2 regions of the Micromonospora luteifusca genome follow, and region 2 is predicted to be linked to the other one. Evidence: predicted binding sites of a transcription regulator. Region 2 holds the regulator's gene; the other holds the start of a gene.
What was found. The regulator HspR, encoded in region 2, represses chaperone genes until heat shock. The targets are predictions, from matches to a motif close to TTGAGTNNNNNNNACTCAA.

Region 1 (11,559 bases), 3.8 Mb from region 2:
GAGGGTGAGGTGCGGTCGGTTGGTCGGATGGATGTTGCGGGCCAGGCTGGGCAGTCCTGCCGCCGCCAACCGCTCCCAGGTCGACCGGACCGCAGCGTCCAACCCGGCCGAGCAGACCAGTTCCACCGTACGCACGCGCCCACGCTAGTCGGGCGGTCGGCGCCACCCCTACCGATCAGGACCGGGCACGCTCCTTCTAACGCGTCTGACGGAGGGGGACGTCCTCGCCCGACACCGGGTTGATTCCGCCCGCGATCCGGGCCCGGTGGGTCAGGTCGAAGATGGCGACGGTGGTGATGGTCGCCGCGCCGAGCAGGCCCACCGCCAGCGGCGGGAGTTGCGCCGCCACCGGGCTCAGGGCCAGACATGCCACCACGGCCGCGAGGCAGTGCTTCGTCAGACGGTCGAACACCCAGATCTCGAAGATCATCCGTCCGACGAGGAAGGTCAGTGGCCCGATCAGAATCGCCACGACGTTACCGGCCGACCGCTCTGCGTCGGGCTCCTTGAGCATCAACTCCCCGCCGATGCCGGTGAGCAGGATGCCCGCCACCATCACCAGGTGGGTGTAGCTCGCCCGCAGGTTGAGCCGGTACGGGTCCACAGCGGTGTTGATCTTCGCGGCGAGGCTGGTCGTGGTGCGATAGAAGTAGGTCCACCAGAGGAAGACCACAGTCCAGAAGGTGAGCAGAAACGCGGTGGTGTCCTGCAGATCCCGCGGCGACAGCCGGTAGAAGTTGCCGGTGGCGAGGATCGTCTCGCCGAGGGCCAGGATGATGAACTGCCGGTACCGCTCGTTCAGGTGTTCGCCCGCGAGACGCCACTCGTTCGCGCGTGCCCGACCGAGCCATGGGACAGGCCATCCGAAGACCGGCGCCAAGTAGTCGATCGCCAGGGCGCACGCCCACCACAGGGCCCGCGCTTCGCCGCCGCTGGACGCGGCCCCGGCGAACCAGATCGTCGCGGACATCAGATACCAGACGATTCCCCGGACCGGCCGACGCCAGGCCGGGGTACCGCGCAGATAGAGGGCCATGACCAGGGTACGGCCGAGGTGGATCCCGAGGTACGCGCTCACGAAGACGAAGCCCTGATCACCGAACGCGTCCGGAACGTTGATGGACATCAACAGACTGCCGAGCATCACGCAGATGATCAGGACCTGCACGGTGGGTCGTTCGCAGTCGAGGCTGTCGGTGGCCAGGTTGGTGTTGTACCAGATCCACCAGAAGGCGAGCAGGAAGATCACGGCTTGCGCGTCGGCGAGCAAGCTGGGCTCCTCGACCAGGGTCGCCGACAGACGGCCGAGGGTGAAGATGAAGACGAGGTCGAAGAACAGCTCGACGGCACTGGAACGCACCGGGTCGACCGGACCCGCCGCGACCTTCCTGGGCATTTGCCTATCTTCGCAGCCGACTCGGAGACGAGGACTCGACTGCCTTTATTGATCAGCGCCGTAGAGCGTTCGTCCGTCCACCCACGCTTCGGTCGTCCGCCGAGGCGCGCCGAAGGTGTCGACGGTCAGAGCCAGCCGTTGTCCCGGGCGGTGCGTACGGCCTCGGCCCGGTCGGCGGCGCCGAGCTTCTGGACGGCGGCGGAGAGGTGGTTGCGCACGGTGCCGGTGGACAGGTGCACCCGACGGGCGATCACCGCGACCGGGGCACCGACCTCGGCCAGCCGTAGCGTCTCCAGTTCCCGAGGGGTCAGCGGGCACGGGGGCAGGGTCAACGCGTCGGCGGCCAGCGACGGGTCGACGTATCGACCCCCGGCGTGCACCCGGCGGATCACGTCGGCGAGCGCCCCACCCGGCGAGCCCTTGGGCAGGAACCCTCGGGCGCCGGCGGTCAGCGCCTGGCGCAGGTGCCCGGGGCGACCGTGCCCGGTCAGCACAACCACCGCGCAGTCAGGTCGGACCCGGGTCAGCTCGGCGGCTACCGCGATGCCGTCCAGGCCGGGCATCTCCAGGTCCACCACGGCCACGTCCGGGCGGTGCGCGAGTGCCGCGGTGACGGCTGTCTTCCCGTCGGCGGCGTGTGCCACCACCTCGATGTCCGGTTCGAGGCCGAGCAGGGCGGCGACAGCGACCCGGATCAGGTCCTCGTCGTCGGCGAGCAGGACGCGGATCACGACGACACCGGCACGGTGGCTTCGAGGGTGAAGATGGCGTCCTCCCGGCGTACCCGCAACTCGCCCCCGACAGCGGCGAGCCGGTCGGCCAGCCCACGCAGGCCGTGGCTGTGCGCGTCCGGGCCACGGTCGTCGGCGCCGTCGTTGGCCACCGTCATCCTGGCCACGTCATCCTCCCGCTCGATGCGGATCCGACACCAGTCGGCCCGGCTGTGCCGCAGCACGTTGGTGCTCGCCTCGCGCAGCACCGCCGCCAGTTCGATGGCGGCGGGCTGCGGCAGGTCCGCTGGTAGTGGCAGAACCGTGCACCGCACCCCGCAGGAGCGCAGCACCCCCACCACCGCGGTGAGTTGTTCGTCGAGGTCGACGGTCCGATAGCCGTGCACGGTCGCCCGTACCTCGCTCAGCGCGGAGGCGGCCAACCGTTGCACCTCGGCGGCTTCCCGCCCGGCCCGTTCCGGGTCGACCGGGGCGAGCCGGGCGGCGAGTTCGGCCTTCAACGCGATCACCGTGAGATGGTGCCCCAGCACGTCGTGCACGTCGCGGCCGAAGCGCAGCCGCTCCTCGGCGGCGGCCAGCCGAGCCTGGGCCGCCTGGCCCTGCCGGGCCTCCACGAGCAGGTCCCAGAACCAGACCTGGAACCCGTTGACGGCGGCGACGCCCACGCCGATCCCGCCGGTCACGGCGAGGTGGCGCGGAACGGAACCGCCGGTCCACCAGGCCACCGCCACCGCCACCGTCAGGACGCCGACCGCCACCGCCAGCGCGGCCCGCCACCGCACCAGCAGCGGCGTCATGCCGATCAGCGCCGCGCCGAGCCAGGCCCACGTCGGCCACCTGCCGGCCGCCACCGGACCCACCAGCGGAACGGTCAGCACCGCCACCGCGACCAGGCTCAGCTCGGCCCGACGCCGCCAGCGCGGGTCGAGCCACGGCGTCACCGCCGCGTACAGGACGACAGTCTGGGCGATCACGAAGGCGAGGATGCCGACCGCGCCGAGCGCCACCCGGCCCGGATCGGGCTCGCGGGTCAGGCCGACCGCCGGTAGCAGGACGCTCGCCCACACACCGGTGGCCAGCGACACCAGCGTCGCGGCCCGGGCGCGGCGCAGCCGTCGGTCCGCCCGGGGAGTCACCGCCTCGCTCGCCACGCACCGATCCTAGGACCGTCCCCGGCACGGTCCACCCCGGCGAACTGTCACGGTCGGGCCGTGCGGTCCGCACGGTTTTCCCGTGACGATCGGGTCTGCCCGCCGCACCTGGAGCATCGGCATGGTCGAGGCATGGAAAACACCCGGATGTACGCGGACAGCGTCACCGCCGTACCGTCACGCGCGCCCCTGCCCACCTCCGACCCGGCGTCCTCGGCCCCGACACCGACCACCGCCGTCCCGACCACCGCGGCCCCGGCCAGCAGCAGGCGGCGGCTGCTGTGGCACCTGGGCGAGATGGCCCTGGCGATGGTCGCCGGGATGCTGCTGCTCGGGCCGTTGTGGGAGCTGGCCGGCGCGGCGCTGGGCGTCGGTGACACCCTGGCCCGGCCGGAGGTCGCCGCACTGGTGATGGCCACGAACATGACCGTCGGGATGACCGTGGGGATGCGCTACCGGGCGCACCGCTGGCACGTGGTCGGCGAGATGGGCGCCGCGATGTACGTCCCGTTCCTGCTACTGCTCGTGCCGTTTCGGGCCGGCCTGATCGACGCGGACGCGCTGCTGCTCGGCGGTCACCTGCTGATGATTCCCGCGATGGTGCTGGTGGCGGTCCGACACCGACACGAGGCGTCGGCGCCGGTACGCCGACACCGGGTCGTGGTGGCGCTCGCCCACCGCTGGCCGGCCGGGTTGGCGCTGCTGATGACCGTGGACATGTGGGTCGACCCGAGCGTGCTCAGCCCGTGGACGATGCTGGTGCTGCCCGGCGGCTACCTGGTGATCGGCATGGCCCGCCGCACGCTGGGCGGGCGGGGCGTGCTCGCCACCCAACTCGCCGGTCTGGCCGTCTGGGTCGCCCTGACGCTGGTCGCGGTGCTGGCCGGCGGGCGGACTGCCGACTGGCTGGTGGCGTTCGGGTGGTTGGCGCACGCGGGCTGGGACCTGGCGCACCACCGCGGCCGGGTGGTGCCGCGCGGCTACGCCGAGTTCTGCGTGGTGCTCGACGTGGCCCTCGCCGCGGTGATGGTACTGGCCATCCTGACCACCGACGCCTGATCGAGGCCGCCACCGGGATCGCGGAACAGCCGCAGCACGGGCTCGGGGACAGCTCTTGTGCCGGTCGGCGCAGCGGCTTGGGCGGCGTAATGAAAGGCTTGGCACATGAGTTCCGCACCTGCACAGCACGACGCACCGATTGACGCACCGATCGACGCCACCCCCGCCGGCACCGACGAGGTGAACGCCTTCACCGAGCTCGGGCTCCGCTCCGAACTGCTCGGCGCGCTGTCCGCCCTCGGTTACGAGGAGCCGACCCCGATCCAGCGGGAGGCGATTCCGCCGCTGCTGGAGGGTCGGGACCTGCTGGGCCAGGCGGCCACCGGCACCGGCAAGACGGCGGCGTTCGCGCTGCCGCTGCTGAACCTCATGACGGCACACCGTCGCGGCGGCGACCCGGTGGCACTGGTGCTGGTGCCGACGCGGGAGCTGGCGGTGCAGGTCTCCGAGGCGTTCCACCGCTACGGCAAGGACCTGGGCGCGCGGGTGCTGCCGATCTACGGCGGCCAGCCGATCGGGCGGCAGCTGCGGGCACTCGACAGCGGCGTGGACGTGGTGGTGGCCACCCCGGGTCGGGCGCTGGACCACATCGCCCGGGGCACGCTGCGTCTGGGCGGGCTGAGCACGGTGGTGCTCGACGAGGCCGACGAGATGCTCGACATGGGCTTCGCCGAGGACATCGAGGCGATCCTGGAGCACGCCCCCGCGCAGCGTCAGACGGTGCTCTTCTCGGCCACCATGCCGTCGCGCATCGACGGGATGGCCCGGCAGCACCTGCGCGAACCGGTCCGGATCGAGATCGGCCGGGAGCCGACGGTCGCGGGCGAGGCGCCGCGGGTGCGGCAGAGCGCGTACATCGTGACCCGGGCGCACAAGCCGGCCGCGCTGGGCCGGGTGCTGGACGTGGAGTCGCCCACCGCGGCGATCGTGTTCTGCCGCAGCCGGGAAGAGGTCGACCGGCTGACCGAGACGATGAACGGCCGGGGCTACCGCTCCGAGGCGCTGCACGGCGGCATGAGCCAGGAGCAGCGTGACCGGGTCATGGGCCGGCTGCGGGCGGGCACCGCCGACCTGCTGGTCGCCACCGACGTGGCGGCGCGTGGGCTGGACGTCGAGCAGCTCACCCACGTGGTCAACTACGACGTGCCGTCAGCCCCCGAGTCGTACGTGCACCGGATCGGTCGGGTGGGCCGGGCCGGGCGCGAGGGCGTGGCGATCACCCTCGCCGAGCCGCGCGAGCACCGGATGCTCAAGACCATCGAACGGGTGACCGGCCAGCGGATCACCATCGACAAGATTCCCACCGTGGCCGACATGCGGACCCGCCGGCTGGAGCTGACCCAGGCGGCGCTGCGGGAGAGCCTGCTGGAGGACGACCTCGACCCGTTCCGGGTGATCGTGGAGACGCTGACCGACGAGTTCGACCTGATGGAGGTCGCCCTCGCCGCGGTGAAGCTGGCCCACGAGGTGACGTCGCCGGGCTCCGACGACGAGGAGGAGATCCCGCAGGTGCCGGTGCGCGGGCCTCGCGAGGGTCGACCGGAGACCGGCGGCCGGGGTGGCGATCGGCGTGGCGGGGGCCGGCCGCGCTCGGGTGGCGGCAACACCGTCCAGGTCTTCGTCGGTTTGGGCCGGCGCGCGGGGGTGCGCCCGCAGGATTTGGTCGGCGCGATCACCGGGGAGACCGGGATCCGTGGCCGGGACATCGGCTCGATCGAGATCGCCGACCGGTTCTCGCTGGTCGAGGTGCCGCAGGGCGTCGCCGACGAGGTGATCTCCGGGTTGCGCCAGAGCACGATCAAGGGCCGCAAGGCCACGGTGCGCCGCGACCGCGGGGGCGACGAGCGCTGAGCACGCCGCCGGCGACCGCCGGGGTACGACGGTCGCCGGCGGATCGGCTCAGAAGGAGTACGGGCCGAAGCGGCCCCACGCCACCACGGCGGCGAGGACGAGCAGCACCGTGCAGAAGATGGCGCCCTGGATCTCCAACCGACGCTCGCTCTCCGTGTCCCGCTTCTTCAGGTCGCGCAGGTGCACCAGGATGGCACCGATCATGACGATGACCAGCCCGACCGCGGCGAGGGGGGTGAGCACGGTGGCGATGCCGGTGAGCGGGGGCAGTACCAGCCCGATGGCGGCCAGCACCTCGACGAAACCGAGCGCCTTCACCTGCGACGGCGGGACCGGATCCACCCACCGCATCTTGTCGCGCAGCTTGTCCTTGGGCTGGGTCAGCTTGGCCAGTCCTGCGCCGGCGAAGGCGGCAGCGAGCAGGATCTGGATGATCCAGAGCACCAGGTTCACGGGGGTTCCTCCAGGGGGACGCCTCGCGGCGAAGAGGTAGTTGAGGGTTCAAGCGAGACAGTAGACCTGTGTCCGCGTACCGAAGGACCCCCGCCGTCTCTGCAGACGGCGGGGGTCCTTGTGGTGGGAGCGTCAGACCGTGAAGAGCGCGGGGCCCTCCAGCGCCTCGACGTCGGCCGGGCGCAGCGCCAGGGCGAGCACGTCCGCCACGTCGGCCAGGGTGTGCACGGTCAGCGCCTCGCGCACCTCGGTCGGCAGGTCGTCCAGGTCGGGCTCGTTACGCGCCGGGATGATGACCTCGGTGAGGCCGGCCCGGTGCGCGGCGAGCAGCTTCTGCTTGACTCCCCCGATCGGTAGCACCCGACCGGAGAGCGTCACCTCGCCGGTCATCCCGAACTCGGGGCGGACCGGTCGGCCGGTGACCAGCGACGCCAGGGCCGTCACCATGGTGATGCCGGCGCTCGGGCCGTCCTTGGGCACCGCGCCCGCCGGGACGTGCAGGTGGATCCGCCGTCCCGCCAGGGCGTTCGGGTCGATGCCGAGCCGGCGCCCGTTGGAGCGCAGGTAGGAGAGCGCGATGTGCGCCGACTCCTTCATCACGTCACCGAGCTGGCCGGTCAGGGTCAGCCCCGGTTCACCCTCCATGCTGGTCGCCTCGATGAAGAGCACGTCCCCACCGGCGCCGGTGACGGCGAGGCCGGTTGCCACGCCAGGCACCGCGGTGCGCTCGGCCGATTCCGGGGTGAACTTCGGCCGCCCCAGGTAGCCGGTGAGGTTGTCGGTGTCGACGCGTACCGGGGTCGGGTCGGTCGCCAGCGTCACCGCCACCTTGCGCAGGATCTTGGCCAGGGCACGCTCGAGCTGCCGTACGCCGGCCTCCCGGGTGTACTCCCCCGCGATCAGCGCGAGAGCCTCGTCGGCGACGCCGACCTCGTCGGCGGTCAGCCCGGCCCGGTCCCGCTGCCGGGGCAGCAGGTGGTCGCGGGCGATGGCGACCTTCTCGTCCTCGGTGTAGCCGTCCAGGGTGACCAGCTCCATCCGGTCCAACAGCGGGCCGGGGATGGACTCCACCACGTTGGCGGTGGCCAGGAACAGCACGTCGGACAGGTCCAGGTCGACCTCCAGGTAGTGATCCCGGAAGGTGTGGTTCTGAGCCGGGTCGAGCACCTCCAGCAGGGCGGCGGCCGGGTCGCCGGCGTAACCGGCGGAGACCTTGTCCACCTCGTCGAGGAGCACGACCGGGTTCATCGAGCCGGCCTCGCGCAGCGCGCGGACGATCCGGCCGGGCAGCGCGCCCACGTAGGTGCGCCGGTGACCGCGGATCTCCGCCTCGTCGCGCACACCGCCGAGTGAGACCCGGACGAAGTTACGCCCGAGCGCCCGCGCCACGGACTCGCCGAGGCTGGTCTTACCCACTCCGGGAGGGCCGGCGAGGGCGAGGACGGCGCCGGAGCCGCGACCGCCGACCACGCCGAGATTGCGCTCGGCCCGCCGGTTGCGCACGGCCAGGTACTCCAGGATGCGGTCCTTCACGTCGGCCAGACCGGCGTGGTCGGCGTCGAGCACCGCCCGGGCCTCGGCCAGGTCGGTGTTGTCCTGGGTACGCGTGCCCCACGGCATCTCGAGCACGGTGTCCAGCCAGGTGCGGATCCAGCCCGCCTCCGGGGAGGCGTCACTGGCCCGCTCCAGCTTGCCGACCTCGCGCATGGCTGCCTCGCGGACCTTCTCCGGCAGCTCGGCGGCCTCGACGCGGGACCGGTAGTCGGCCGAGCCGTCCGGCTCGTCCTCGCCCAGTTCCTTGCGGATCGCGGCGAGCTGCTGGCGCAGCAGGAACTCCCGCTGTGACTTCTCCAGCCCTTCGCGGACGTCACTGTTGATCTGCTCGGTGACCTCCTGCTCGGCCAGGTAGTCCTTCACCCAGCCGACCAGCAGCTCCAACCGGGCGGTGACGTCCGGCGCGGCGAGCAGTTCGGTCTTCTGGTCCAGGGTCAGCCAGGGCGCGTAGCCGGCCGAGTCGGCCAGCTCGGACAGGTCGGTCATCCGCTCCACCGCGTCGATGACCTGCCAGGCACCCCGCTGCTGGAGCACGGAGGTCACCAGGGCGCGGTACTCGCGGGCGAGTTCGCGCGCACGGCCGGCGGGAGCGGGTTCGTCGAGTTCGGTCGCCTCGACCCAGAGTGCGGCGCCGGGGCCGGGCACGCCGGAGCCGATCCGGGCCCGGGACAGGCCACGGATGACGGCGGCAGGCTCACCCTCGGGCAGCCGGCCAACCTTCTCGATGGTGGCGACGACGCCGACCGGGCCGTACTCGCCGTCGATACGCGGCACGGCCAGCAGCTTGCGGTCGCCGGTCGCCCGTGCCGCGTCGATCGCGGCCTGGGTGGTCGGGTCGAGGGTCACCGGGATGACCATGCCGGGCAGCAGCACGGCGTCGGTCAGGGGAAGTACCGGAAGAGTTGCCATCGAACACCTGCTATCGCGTTGAGTTGAGCGTGTCTGACTCAAGTAACAAAGCGTTCCCCTTGTTCCGAGCTGTGACCCAGGACACTCTCCGCCCCGTCCGTCGGGTCACCCACGACCGGTGGGCGACCCGACGGGACGACATCAGGTGAGCTTGCTCTTCACCGTGTTCACGACCGAGCCGGCCACTCCCGGGTTCGTGCCGTACAACCGTGGATCTCCCGGGGGCAGCACCGGCTCCGGGGCGTTCGCGCGCGGGGCATCGTCGAATCGGAACTCGCCCTTGCCGTCCGGCGCGGGTCCGGACGCCCAGCGTCCCTGGGCGGCGTCGGTGCCCGAGGAGAAGCCCAGGTAGGTGTAGCCGTACTCCTCGGTGAGGTCGCCGGAGTCCGGGAAGGCCTCCGGCACCGGCATGTCCTCCAGGCCGTCCTCCTTGAGCTGCTCGATCGCCGCCAGCCACATGTTCTGGTGCATCGTGTCGCGGGCCAGCAGGAAGCGCAGCATCTGCTTGACGCCCGGGTCGTCGGTCATGTTGAACAGCCGGGCGACCTGGAGGCGGCCCTGCGCCTCCGCCGTGACATTGAGCTGGAAGTCGGCCAGCATATTGCCGCTCGCGGTGATGTACGAGCCGTTCCAGGGCACCCCGCTGGAGTCGACCGGCAGCGCCCCGCCGCCACCGTGGATGAAGTGCGCCGGGTTCGAACCGGCGTAGGTCGCCGCGCCCCCGGGATCCTCCGCGATCCCCTCGGTCAGCGACAGCGGTGCGCTGTCCAGCAGCCGGGTGATCATCGTGACGATCATCTCGACGTGGCCCATCTCCTCGGTGCCGACGTCGAGCAGCAGGTCCTTGTACTTGCCGGGCAACCGGCAGTTCCAGCCCTGGTAGAGGTACTGGTTGGCGACGGTCATCTCGCCCCACTTGCCGCCCAGCACCTCCTGCAGGCGGCGGGCGAACGCGGCGTCCGGACCGTCCGGTTTGGCCTCGAACTGCAGGTCCTTGACATGGCTGAACATCCGGCCTCCTCCTTGTACCCGACAATCGGTAGCGAGGCCGTTCCCGCCTCAGTGGCCCGAACGAGCCAACCCGTGTCCCCGTCGGGTCAGCGCACCGGACCGGCGATCGGCAGCAGCACCTCCAGCGCCACACCGCGCGGCTGCAGCCGGTGCACCCGCAGCGCTCCCCCATCCGCCGCGACGAGTTGCCGCACGATCCACAACCCCAGCCCGGACATCCCGCCGGCCGGCGCCGGCCGGCGCAGCGCGGCCAGCAGCGCATCGTCGACCCCACCCTCGTCGGTGACCAGGATGCTCAGGCCGGAACCGCGCAGGGTGGCGTAGAGCCCGATCTGCCCCGCAGGCGGCCCGTGCCGCAGCGCGTTCTCCACCAGGTTGATGAGCACCTGCCGGGTCCGCCCGGCCGGCACGGGGCAGGAGCCCGCCCGCCGGGTGGCCCGCGCACGCCGCCGACCGATCGGCACCAGCGTGGCGACCTCGCGCAGGATGCCCGCCAGCGCGACGGCCGGCTCCGGCTGCGGGGCCAGCGCCAGCGCTCCGATGCCGGCCGCCGCGTCGCGCAGCAGGCTCTGCAGGTGGACGGCCTGGTCACGGGCCAGCTCGGTGATCGCCCGCCGGTCGGGCCCGGTCAACTCGCGACGCTCGTCGGCCAGCGCGCGGGTCAGCGAGGTCAGGGTGCTGATCGGCGTACGGAACTCGTGGCACAACACCCGCAGGAGCAACTCGGAATCGACCTCGGGTGCTCGGATGTCACCGGGTGCCGGCTCGATTCGGCGCAACCCTCGCAGCAGGCCCTGCAAACCGTGCCGTGCGCGCATCCACCCGACTCCCCTCGTTCGGTGCGTACCCGCATGATCGGTACCCGCTGGGGAACGGCGCAGACATGCCGGGAGCCTCCACCATCCGACTCGTCGTCGTGGACGATCACCCCCTCTTCGTTCGCGGCCTGGAGTTGCTGCTCCCGATCACCTCCGAGGGCCGGGCCGAGGTCGTCGCCTCGACCGGCGACGCCGCCGCCGCCGCGGCGCTGGTCAGCCGCTGCCACCCCGACCTGGCTCTGGTCGATCTGCACATGCCGGCACCCGGTGGCATCCGGGCGGTGGCCGCGATCCGGCGGACCACCCCGGGGGTACGGGTGGTCGCGATGTCCGGTTCCGCCGACCCCGCACCGGCGCTGGAGGCGCTGCGAGCCGGTGCCGAGGGATTCCTGCCGAAGACCAGCGAACCGGAGGAACTACTCCCCCCGCTGCTGGCCATCCTCGACGGCTGGGCGGTGCTGCCGGCCGGACTGCTGCGCGCCATGCTGCGGCCCACGCACGCCACATCGGTCGACCTCGACGGCGAGGAACGTCGACTGCTGCGGGCGATCGCCGGCGGCCGCACCACCGTCGACATCGCCGAAGAACTGCACGTCTCGGAGCGGACGGTGAAACGGATGACCGCC
Region 2 (11,559 bases):
TCCAGGGCGGCCGGGTCGTCCGGGTCCACCCCGTCGGCCATCAGCTGCGCGACCGCAGCGGTCGCCGGGCTACGCCGCTCACCCGTCGAGTAGAGGCGGGCGAACTCCGGCACCATCTCCTCGATCGCCTCGTCGGTGCGGGTCGCCGCCGCCTCGGGCAGCCCGCGCTGGCGCGACGCGTACCGCGCCCAGGCGCGCAGCACCCGGGGCAGCATCGCCGCGTCGTCCATGTCCAGCACCGCGCGGCGGTGCACCCAGTCCAGCAGGAAGAGCCCGGACACCGCGGGGCTCCAGCGCATCGGGTCGCCGTCCGGGAAGCTCGCCGAGTGGTCCAGCACCAGGCTCAGGCAGAAGTGCAGGGAGGCCAACTCCGGGCCGTCGACGGTGTCCAGCCCGAAACGGGCGGCCTCCGGCGCGGCGAGGAACCGCCGGACCAGGTCGGTGCGCTCGGCAGCGGAGAGCGGCTCGACCTCGGCCGGGCCGGTCGGGTCGGCCGCGGTGGGCAGCATCGCCAGCCGGGCACCGACCAGCGCCCGGTCGGTTGCGAGGGAACCCTCGCCGGGCAGTTCGCTCAGGTCGTCGGTGACCGCGAGGTGGCGGGCCACCTCGCCACGGAGCCGGGCCGGATTCTCGGAACGGAACCAGGTCAACTCGTCGTCGGCGCACATCTGTCGGACCTGGTCCAGGATCCGTTCGGCCGGCCCGCCGACGAAGATGTCCTTGGTGATCCCGATGTTGTGGTCCACGAGGGCCACCAACGCGTGTTCGGCGCCGCCGGACGCGTCGTCGTAGGCGAAGGTGGCGAGGTAGGAGGTCTGGTCGCCGTACACGTCGCCGTATGCCCAGGTGCCGGTTAGGTGCACCCGGCCGAGCTGCCCGGACCAGGCCGGCGCCTGGCTGCCCGGACGAACCCGCTCGGTGCCCGCGGCGTTCGGGACCAGTGCGGCGAAGACCTGCCGGATGGTGGTCGCCGCTGCGACCCGGCGTCGAGCGGTTGCGGCGAGGAACCCGGTGACGAACTCCCGTACGGCGGTGTCGCGGTCGGTCTCCGCGATCGCGTAGACACTGCCCAGCAGTGCGCTGCCGAGCATCTCGGCGTCGAGGGCGGACTCCAGCTTGGTCACGTCGCGTGCGGCGTGCAGCACCGCGTCGTAGGGGGTCTCAGGCGTGGCCATGCTTCGACCCTACGCCGCCCGGGGCGTACGGAGAGCGGTAGCGAGTCGTGGGCGTCAGCGGTGGGCGGCGTCCCGCAGCGCGCCGCGCGCCTGCGCGTACGAGCCGAGCACGGTCCGCACCGGTGTCAGCACGTACTCCTCACCCACCCGGGCGACCTTCGCCGTCAACCGCTGCTCGGCGCGGGCCCGGGCGCGCCGAGCAGCCCAGCGCACCACCGGCCGGGTCAGCGCTGCCACCAGCAGCCCGGCCAGCAGGCCGCCGAGCAGCAGCAGGGTGGGCAGCGGCACCTGACCGACCATCGGGTTGTCCAGTGCAGGCAGGCCGAGCGCCCGCAGCGCGTAGCCGAGCACCAGCCAGCCCAGCCCGACCACGGCGGCGAGGGTGACCAACCACTGCACACCGCCGACGATCCGCCACCACAGCGGTCGACGGCCGAGGCCGAGGTCGGTGCCGGCGATCGTGCGGTCCAGTGCGTCCGGCAGGTCGCCGAGGCAGGACCGGGCGGCGGAGGTCACCGCACCGGGCCAGGCGGCGGGTAGGTCGGTGGCGGCGCGGTCGGCCACCGCGCGGATCGCGAGACCCAGCGCCGAGCGTTGGGCGGCCGTCGGGTCCGGGACCGAGGTGGCCGCGACCAGGCTCTCCGCCGGGTCGGCCCGGTCGTCGGTCGGCCCGGGCAGGTGCAGCCGACGCAGCGGGTCGGGTCGCAGCCGCCGCCAGCCCCGGACCAGCGGCCAGCCGGTGGCAGCGCCAGCCCGGTGCCGGTACGCCTGCTCCACCGCCTCGGCGACCGCGGGCACGCCGGCAGCTCCGGCCAACGCCCGGTTCAGCCCGTCGACCGCCGTGTCGTCCGGCCCAGCCGCCGGTCGGGCCGAGCCGACCAACTCGTCCAACCCGGCGACGACCGTGTCGACGTCACCGGCGAGCCGGCGCAGCGCGGCCTGCCGCTCCGCGACCGTTCGCTCCAGCGCGCCGCGTAGCCCCACCATCCCGGCCGGGTCGATGGCGGTGGTGGACAGCAGCGGTACGCCGGTCAGCCCGTCCGTGTCGAGTAGCCGGCGCAGGTCGTCCAGGACCCGGGGCAACTCGGCCGAGGTGAGCCGGTCGGCCTGGTTGAGCACGACGACGGTGACGTCGCGGTGCCGGTGGAACTCGCGCAGGTAGCTGTCGTGGATGACCCGATCGGCGTACTTCTGCGGGTCGACCACCCAGACCACCTGGTCGACCAGGCCGAGGAGCCGGTCCACCTCGAGCCGGTGGGACCGCTGCACCGAGTCGAAGTCGGGCAGGTCGAGCAGGATCAGCCCGTGCAACGCCGTCTCGTCGTCCGCGTCCAGGGCGCTCTCCCGGACGAAGCGGTGTCGGGGAAGTACGCCGATCCAGTCGAGCAGCCGGTTGGCGCCCTCCAGTGGCCCCCAGACGCAGGCGTGGGTGACGCCGGTGGTCGGTCGGCGGACCCCGACCGGCGAGAGTTCCAGTTGGGCCAAGGCGTTGAAGAGGCTGGACTTGCCGCTGCCCGTCGCACCGGCCAGCGCGACCACGGTGTGGTCCCGGGACAGCGCGAGCCGGGTGCCGGCCCGCTCGACCAGGGTGTGCGCCGGCACCAGTTCGGCATCGGGCAGCAGGCCGTCCACCGCGGTCAGGAAGCGACGTACCGCGTCCAGTCGGGCGATCAACGCGTCGGCGTCGACCCGCTGGTCACCGCGGAACGCCTCGCGTACCCGGCCGGTGATGTTGGTCACCCGGAGCCCTCCTCGTCACCCGGCGGCCGGGCGTCGCCGCCGGCGGACAGGCCGCTGCGGTGTCGGGCCAGCTCGACCCGGCCGGCGGCCCGGCGCAGCCGGTCGCCGGCGTCCGCGGCGGTGCGGGCGTCGGCGGTGCGGCTGAGGAAGCGGTCGGCCTCCGCGTCGAGCAGCGTCCGCACCCGGTCCAGCAGGTCGGTGCGGGCCTTGGCGGCAAGGGTACGCACTGCCTGGTCACCAAAGATCGCCTGGAGTACGGCCTGCGCGGCGACGGTGGTGCCGGCCCCGGTGGCCACCTCCAACCCGGTCGGGATGAACGCGGTGGAGGCGAACACGGCGATCATCACCGCCAACCCGGTGGCGTTTACCGCGTAGGCGGCGGTGCGGGCCACGAACCGCTTGTCACCGCCCTCGACCCGGACCAGTTCCAGAACCCCGCGCTGCCAGTCCCGGACCATTCGTTCGGCGCGTTCGGGTAGGTCGTCGCTCGGGTGGGCGAGCGCCGGTTCGAGCAGCCCGGCGCCCGCCGGGTGCGCCTTCCACCCGGTGTACGCGGATTCGGCGGCCTCCGAGGCCACCCCGCGCAGCAGCGTGACCAGTTGCGACTCGATGGCGTTGCGCAGCTCGACGGCGGAGGCCGGTCGACCGGTGACAGCGGCGACGACCCGGTCCCGTAGGCGGCCGATCCGTGCCTCCAGAGTGCGGAAGAACTCCCCGGTGCCGACGAACTCCTGCCAGCGGGCGAGCACCTCCCCCCGGAGCAGCCGGCCGTCCTGAAGACCCTGTTCGACGGTGCGCTCGGCACCCAGGTACGCGGCCCGGACCCGTTCGTCCAGCCCGTCGGCGGCGGTGACCTGTTCGTCGGCGGCGTCGGCCAGCTCCTCCACGGCGGGGTGGAGCGCGGCCAGCGCGCCGTCCAGCGTCTGGCGGACCACCGCCGCCCGGGCGTCGGCGTCGGCGGCCAGCCGGGCGAACCAGTCGGCCAGCGACGCGGTCACGCCCTCGGGCAGCAGCCCTTGACCGTCGACCCAGGTCTCCGGCAACACGAACAGCGGTGCCCGGCCCAGGTCCTGTTCGGCGAGCATCTCGCCCAGGTGCGCGGCGATCTCGTCGGTGGCCTCTGCGGGCACCCGGTCCAGCACCATGGCGATCACCGCGCCGCGCGCCCGGGCGCTGCGCAGCAGCTCCCAGGGCACCGCGTCGGCGTACCGGGCGGCGGTGGTGACGAAGAGCCAGAGATCGGCGGCGGCCAGCAGTTGGGTGGCGAGCGCCCGGTTGGCGTCGACCACCGAGTCGATGTCGGGCGCGTCGAGGAACGCCAGCCCGGCGGGCAGGGCCGGGGCGGTGACGAGGTGCAGGGCGCGCGGATCGTCACTCGGCTCGGTGGTGCGGGTCAGCCCGGGCAGCAGGTCACCCTGCCGAAACCAGGCCGAGTCGGACGGGTTGCAGACCAGCACCGGGGACCGGGTGGTGGGTCGGAGCACGCCGGCGGCGCTGACCCGGGCCTTGACCAGGCTGTTGACCAGGGTCGACTTGCCCGCGCCGGTGGAGCCACCGACCACCACGAGCAGGGGGGCGTCCAGTCGGGCGAGCCGGGGCAGCAGGTAGTCGCCGAGCTGGTCGGTGAGGGCGGTCGCGGTGTGCCGGGCAGGGCCGGCGGAGGGCAGTGCGAGGGGGTACCGGGTCGCACCGATCGCCTCCCGGAGGCCCGACAGCGCGCCGGGGAGGCTGTCCTCCCCGGTGGTGGCGGGGGGCTCCTCCGCGGCGTCCGGCGGGCCGGTGCGGGCTGCGACGGCGGGCGCGCCGGAACGGGTGGCGGGATCGCCGTGCGTCGTCACCGCTAAAGCGTGCCCGACCGATGCAAGAGAAGACAACCGGACGGTAATAACGGCTGGGTTGCGTCGGGTTGACTCAACCCAACTTGACGATTCGCCAGCGCGTGGCACTATTGAGTCAAGTTCACTCAACTTGTGGTGGGGCCCGCTGCGGGCGGTGCTCGCCAGGCAGCACGGGCGATGCCCGTCACCTGCACAACCTTACGAAGCGAGGAAGCGAAGATGGCACGTGCGGTCGGTATCGACCTCGGCACGACGAACTCCTGCGTCAGCGTTCTCGAGGGCGGTGAACCCACCGTCATCGCCAACGCTGAGGGGTCGCGGACGACTCCGTCGATCGTCGCGTTCGCCCGTAACGGCGAGGTGCTCGTCGGTGAGGTCGCCAAGCGCCAAGCGGTGACCAACCCGGACCGGACGATCCGGTCGGTCAAGCGCGAGGTCGGCACGAACTGGTCCGTCGACATCGACGGCAAGAAGTACACCCCGCAGGAGATCTCGGCCCGGACGCTGATGAAGCTCAAGCGGGACGCCGAGGCGTACCTGGGCGAGCAGATCACCGACGCGGTGATCACCGTCCCGGCCTACTTCAACGACAGCCAGCGCCAGGCCACCAAGGAGGCCGGTGAGATCGCCGGCTTCAACGTGCTGCGGATCGTCAACGAGCCGACCGCGGCCGCCCTGGCGTACGGGCTGGACAAGGGCTCCAAGGAGCAGACCGTCCTGGTCTTCGACCTCGGCGGCGGCACCTTCGACGTGTCGCTGCTGGAGCTGGCCGAGGGCGTCATCGAGGTCAAGTCGACCAGCGGTGACAACCACCTCGGTGGCGACGACTGGGACCAGCGGATCATCGACCACCTGGTCAAGACGTTCCGCGGTGAGCACGGCATCGACCTCGGTCAGGACAAGATGGCCCTCCAGCGCCTCCGTGAGGCCGCCGAGAAGGCCAAGATCGAGCTGTCCGCCGCCACCACCACCAACATCAACCTGCCGTACATCACCGCCGGCGCGGCCGGCCCGCTGCACCTCGACGTGACGCTCACCCGCGCCGAGTTCCAGCGGATGTCGCAGGACCTGCTGGACCGCTGCAAGGGCCCGTTCGAGCAGGCTGTCAAGGACGCCGGGATCAAGATCTCCGACGTCGAGCACGTCATCCTGGTCGGCGGCTCGACCCGGATGCCCGCCGTGACCGACCTGGTCAAGCAGCTCACCGGTCGCGACCCCAACAAGGGCGTCAACCCGGACGAGGTGGTCGCCGTCGGCGCCGCCCTCCAGGCCGGCGTGCTCAAGGGCGAGGTCAAGGACGTCCTCCTGCTCGACGTGACCCCGCTGAGCCTGGGCATCGAGACCAAGGGCGGCATCTTCACCAAGCTGATCGAGCGCAACACCACCATCCCGACCAAGCGCTCCGAGGTCTTCACCACGGCGGACGACAACCAGCCGTCGGTGCTGATCCAGGTCTTCCAGGGTGAGCGGGAGATCGCGGCCTACAACAAGAAGCTCGGCACCTTCGAGCTGACCGGCCTCCCGCCGGCGCCGCGCGGTGTGCCGCAGATCGAGGTCGCCTTCGACATCGACGCCAACGGCATCGTCAACGTGCACGCCAAGGACCTGGGCACCGGCAAGGAACAGAAGATGACGATCACCGGCGGCTCCTCGCTGCCGAAGGACGACATCGAGCGGATGCGCCGGGACGCCGAGGAGCACGCGGAGGAGGACAAGCGCCGCCGCGACGACGCCGAGACCCGCAACGTGGCCGAGGCGCTCCAGTGGCAGACCGAGAAGTTCCTCGCCGAGAGCGGCGACAAGCTGCCCAGTGAGAACCGCGAGCAGCTCACCGAGGCGCTCGGCGAGCTGCGCGGCGCCCTCGGCGGTCAGGACATCGAGAAGATCAAGTCCGCGCACGAGAAGCTGGCGCAGGTCTCCCAGCAGGCCGGTTCGCTGCTCTACTCCCAGCAGGCCGAGCAGGGTCAGCAGCCGGGTGGCGAGGCTGGCCCGGGTGCGACCGGCCCGCAGGCCGGCGCGCAGACCGGCGGCGCCGACGACGTGGTCGACGCGGAGATCGTGGACGAGGACGGCAAGAAGTGACCGTCGGCCTCCGACACGTATCCACGGCGAATGGGATGAGGTAGCCGCATGACGCAGAAGCCACGAGCCGCCGACCCGGGCGACACCGGGTCGACGCCGGGTGGCTCCGCGCCCACGGAGCCGACCACCGGCGACGGGGAGCGGGTCGTCATCCGTAACAACCGCAAGCTCGTCGACACCTCCGAGCCGGAGGGGACGGCCGCCGACGCCGAGTCCGGGGTGCCGGCCGAGGGTCTGGTCGAGGACGCCGAGGTCGTGGTCGACGAAATCGAGATCGAGGTCAACTCCACCGACGGTCCGGAGCCGTCCGGTCCGCCGGTGGTGGACGCCCCGGCGCAGCCGGTGGACGGCGGCGGCGTCTCCAGCTCGTTCGGCGCTGAGCTGGAGGCGCTCCGGGCCGAGCTGGACGAACGGACCAGGGATCTGCAGCGGGTGTCGGCGGAGTACGCCAACTACCGCAAGCGGGTCGACCGGGACCGCAACCTGGTGCAGGAGCAGGCGACCGGTTCGGTGCTGGCCGCGCTGCTGCCGATCCTGGACGACCTGGACCGGGCGCGGGAACATGGCGACCTGGTCGGGCCGTTCGGCACGGTGGCGGAACAGCTCACCACCGCGCTGGGCAAGTTCGGCCTGAACGCCTTCGGCGAGCAGGGCGATCCGTTCGACCCGACCCGGCACGAGGCGGTCGCGCACCAGACCTCGGCCGACGTCAGCGAGCCGACCTGCGTTCAGGTGATGCGGCGCGGCTACCAGCTCGGTGAGCGGCTGCTGCGCCCCGCGCTGGTCGCGGTCGCGGATCCGGAATAGTGCGAGACAGTGACCGGGCCGTCCCACCCACCGCGCAGCGGTGGGTGGGACGGCTGGGCCGCGATGGTCGAAAGGGGGTGGACCGGTGAGTTCGAAGGACTGGATCGAGAAGGACTTCTACGCCGTGCTCGGCGTGGACAAGGCCGCCTCCGCGGATGACATCAAGAAGGCGTACCGCAAGGTGGCCCGGGAGTCGCACCCGGACCACAACCCGGGCGACCCCAAGGCCGAGGAGCGGTTCAAGGCCGCGTCCGAGGCGTACAACGTGCTGTCGGACTCCGGGCGCCGTCGCGAGTACGACGAGATGCGCTCCCTGTTCGGCTCAGGTGCGTTCCGACGCAACGCCCGGGGCGAGGGGCAGCCGGGCGGCATGCCGTTCGACGTCTCCGACATGTTCGGCGGCGGTGGCGGTGACCGTCGCTTCGGAGGCACCGGCTTCCAGGACCTGTTCAGTTCGATCTTCACCGGTGGCCAGGCCGGTGGGCAGGCGGCGCCGCGCGGTCCAGGTCGTGGTCGCGACGTGGAGACCGAGGTGGCGCTGGACTTCGGTGACGCGGTGCGCGGGGTGACGCTGCCCCTGACGCTGCGCGCGCCGGGCGTCTGCGAAACGTGTCACGGCAACGGGGCCAAGCCCGGCACCCAGCCGCGTACCTGCCCGGTCTGCCATGGTGCCGGCGTGACCACCCGCAACCAGGGGTCGTTCAGCTTCTCCGAGCCGTGCCGCAACTGCCAGGGTGTCGGCACGGTGGTCGAGGAGAAGTGCCCGGAGTGCCATGGCAGCGGCGGTGTCACCAAGACCCGCACCATGAACGTGCGCTTCCCGGCCGGGGTGGCCGACGGTCAGCGGATCCGGCTGGCCGGGCGCGGTGAGCCGGGCGAGCGCGGCGGCCCAGCTGGTGACCTGTTCGTACAGGTCAAGGTTCGGCCGGACGAGCTGTTCGGGCGTACCGGTGACGACCTGACGCTGAGCGTGCCGGTCACCTTCGCGGAGGCCGTGCTCGGCACGGACCTGCGGGTGCCCACGCTCGACGGCGCGGTGACCCTGCGGGTTCCGCCGGGGACACCGAGCGGGCGGGTGCTGCGCGCCCGGGGCAAGGGTGTGGTTCGCCGCGACGGGCAGGCCGGTGACCTGCTGGTCACGTTGGACGTGGTGGTGCCGGCCCGGTTGTCCGACGAGGCACGCACAGCGTTGGAGGCGTTCGCCGAGCAGAGTCCGCCGGCGGCCCGGGAACATCTCGACGCACGGGTGCGTCGAGTCGGTTAGTCCGGTGGAATGGACGCGGAGGTGAGCGGGATGTCGGGCGAGTTCCTCGGTTCAGGCGACCCTGCCTACGAGGCCAAGGTGCTGATGATCTCGGTCGCGGCTCGGATGGCGGGGATGCACCCACAGACCCTGCGCCAGTACGACCGGCTGGGGCTGGTGCAGCCTGGCCGGGCCGCTGGCGGCGGGCGTCGGTACAGCGTCCGCGACGTGGTGCTGCTGCGCGAGGTGCAGCGGCTCAGCCAGGACGACGGGATCAACCTGGCGGGCGTCAAGCGGATCATCGGGTTGGAGCGGCTGTTGGAGCAGGCGCAGCAGCGGGTGGCCCGACTGGAGGCGGAGTTGGACGCCGCGTACCGCCGGGTGGCCGAGCTGGAATCACTGGCCCGCTTCCCGGGCCGGGATCTGGTGCCGACAAATCGCACGTCCACCGCGCTGGTGGTCTGGCGACCTCGCCGTACGCCCGATCGCTGACCTGCCGCTCCTTCCGGATCTGTCTCCTCGGCCCGGACTGCGCCGGATTCCCGGCGCGGTCCGGGTCGCTTCGGTAGCCTGTGAATACGGGTCCAATCGGCTTAATTCGGACCCGCCGGCATGGCGAGGGGGAGCGATGGCGGAGCAAGCGAAGAACGTGGCACAGCAGACCGAGGATCGGCTGGAAGACCTGGCCGAGACCGTCCGCAAGAAGTTCGACAGGGTGACCGAGGGGACCTACCGGGACCGGGTGGTCGCGGGCCGGTTCGCCGAACAGGGCGACCGCGGCGGCGACAAGGGCCGAGCCGGGACTGAGCGCAAGCAGGACTGAGCGGTGACCGACGTGCGGGCCGGGACTCACGGGGGGTCCCGGCTCGTTCGCCGTCCTCGGTCGCGGCTGGGCGCGGTTACCGACACCGACCGCTGCCGTGACCGCCTCAGCCGAGGCGGCGGTTCTCGCGGACCAGGCCGCCCTCGCACCAGTCCCGGTAGGTGAACAGATCCGGTCGGGCCAGCAGCACCCGCCCGTTGTGCGCCCAGATCTTCATCAGCTCGTCGCCGTCCCGCTCGGCCTGCTCGACGAGCTTGCGGAAGCGACGCTTGGGGTGTGCGCGGAAGTTCGTCCGGATGCCGTCGGCCGCGTAGATGTAGAGACAGTGCAGCGCGAAACGCCGGGCCGGGCAGGTCGGATCCATCGCCAGCTCGAAGAGCGTCAGCACCAGTCGGTCGCCGGAGACCAGCAGGTCCCAGTCGGGTGGCATGGAAGCCAACGGCACCGAATCGGGCTGGTACGCCCAAGCTCGCAACTCCGCCGGGCTGGGATCGACGGGGTTGGCGAAGCCGTGGAACGTCGACTCCTGCACGCTCACCGGCCAACCTTCCGCTCTCGCCCGCAGTGGGTCCCGCCCACCCGCGAACGCTGGCTGCTGGGGCGAAACGGTAACCCGCCGTCGGGTGCTGCGGTAGTACCTGTGAGGAGCAATTCAACAACCGTTGGTCTGGTTGGATCGTCAGTCGTGGATCGGCACCGGCGCCGGCCGCTGGGCTGCCGCCCGGCTGCGCAGCCACCGCTTGAACCACGGGAAGTCCGGCAGCCGGGCGAGTATCGGCCCGGTGACCACGGTGATCAGGACGTACGTCGCGGCCAGTGCTGCCAACCGAGGCTCGACGCTGCCGGCGGCCACCGCGAGGCCGGCGATGACGATGGAGAATTCTCCTCGGGGTACGAGTGCCAGGCCGGCCCGCCATCGGCCGGGTTCGGCGATGCCGACCCGGCGGGCCGCCAGGTAGCCGGTGAGCGTCTTCGTCGCCATGGTGACGACGGCCAGGGCGAGCGCCGGCAGCAGCACCGGTGGGATGTCCCGTGGGTCGGTGACGAGGCCGAAGAACACGAAAAAGACCGCGGCGAACAGGTCCCGCAGCGGCGAGAGCAACTCGGTCGCGTGGTGCGCCACCGGACCGGAGAGCGCGATGCCGACCAGGAACGCGCCGACCGCCGCCGACACCTGCAGCTTCGCCGCGAGCCCAGCGATCAGCAAGGTCAGACCGAGTACGCCGAGTAGCAGCGCCTCCGGGTCCTTCGCCGACAGGGCGGACGAGATGAGGTGGCCGTAGCGGATGGCGACCACCAGCACGAGCAGCACCGTGCCCACCGCGACGGCGAGTGCGATGCCGCCGCCGAGCAGACCGGTGCCGGCCAACACGGCGGTGACCAGCGGCAGGTAGAGCGCCATCGCCAGATCCTCGATCACCAGGACCGAGAGGATCACGGGGGTTTCCCGGTTACCGAGTCGTCCCAGGTCGGCGAGGACCTTGGCGATCACGCCGGAGGAGGAGACCCAGGTGATGCCGCCGAGCACCAGGGCGGCGACCCAGTCCCAGCCGAGCAGCAGGGCGAATGCCGCGCCGGGCAGTGCGTTGAAGACGCCGTCGATCAGGCCGGCCGGGGCCGCCGAGCGGAGGTTGCCGACCAGTTCGTTGGCGGAGTATTCGAGGCCGAGCATCACCAGCAGCAGGATGACGCCGATCTCGGCGCCGACCGCGAAGAACTCCTCGCTGGCGGCGAGCGGAAGCAACCCGCCGTGCCCGAACGCCAGGCCGGCGAGCAGGTAGAGAGGAATGGGTGAGAGGCCTACCCGGCGGCTGAGCCGGCCGAGGACACCAAGCAGCAGCAGTAGCGCGC

Region 1: a site for HspR is predicted at 9,128-9,146, ahead of lon (endopeptidase La). Genes of this name have one in related genera too.

The regions. Positions count from the first base shown of each region.
Region 1 covers NZ_JAFBBP010000001.1:7,079,636-7,091,194, forward strand. Annotated here, with positions in the region: gene JOD64_RS32205 (2'-5' RNA ligase family protein) at 1-135, opposite strand, end outside; gene JOD64_RS32210 (low temperature requirement protein A) at 197-1,396, opposite strand; gene JOD64_RS32215 (response regulator transcription factor) at 1,522-2,127, opposite strand; gene JOD64_RS33340 (sensor histidine kinase) at 2,124-3,278, opposite strand; gene JOD64_RS32225 (hypothetical protein) at 3,411-4,337, shown strand; gene JOD64_RS32230 (DEAD/DEAH box helicase) at 4,443-6,188, shown strand; gene JOD64_RS32235 (DoxX family protein) at 6,237-6,641, opposite strand; gene lon (endopeptidase La) at 6,774-9,104, opposite strand; gene JOD64_RS32245 (manganese catalase) at 9,246-10,115, opposite strand; gene JOD64_RS32250 (sensor histidine kinase) at 10,202-10,933, opposite strand; gene JOD64_RS32255 (response regulator) at 10,999-11,559, shown strand, end outside.
Region 2 covers NZ_JAFBBP010000001.1:3,320,497-3,332,055, forward strand. Annotated here, with positions in the region: gene JOD64_RS14925 (hypothetical protein) at 1-1,175, opposite strand, end outside; gene JOD64_RS14930 (GTPase) at 1,230-2,915, opposite strand; gene JOD64_RS14935 (GTPase family protein) at 2,912-4,753, opposite strand; gene dnaK (molecular chaperone DnaK) at 4,973-6,835, shown strand; gene grpE (nucleotide exchange factor GrpE) at 6,884-7,642, shown strand; gene dnaJ (molecular chaperone DnaJ) at 7,728-8,906, shown strand; gene JOD64_RS14955 (heat shock protein transcriptional repressor HspR) at 8,937-9,377, shown strand; gene JOD64_RS14960 (hypothetical protein) at 9,514-9,708, shown strand; gene JOD64_RS14965 (hypothetical protein) at 9,815-10,246, opposite strand; gene JOD64_RS14970 (cation:proton antiporter) at 10,388-11,559, opposite strand, start outside.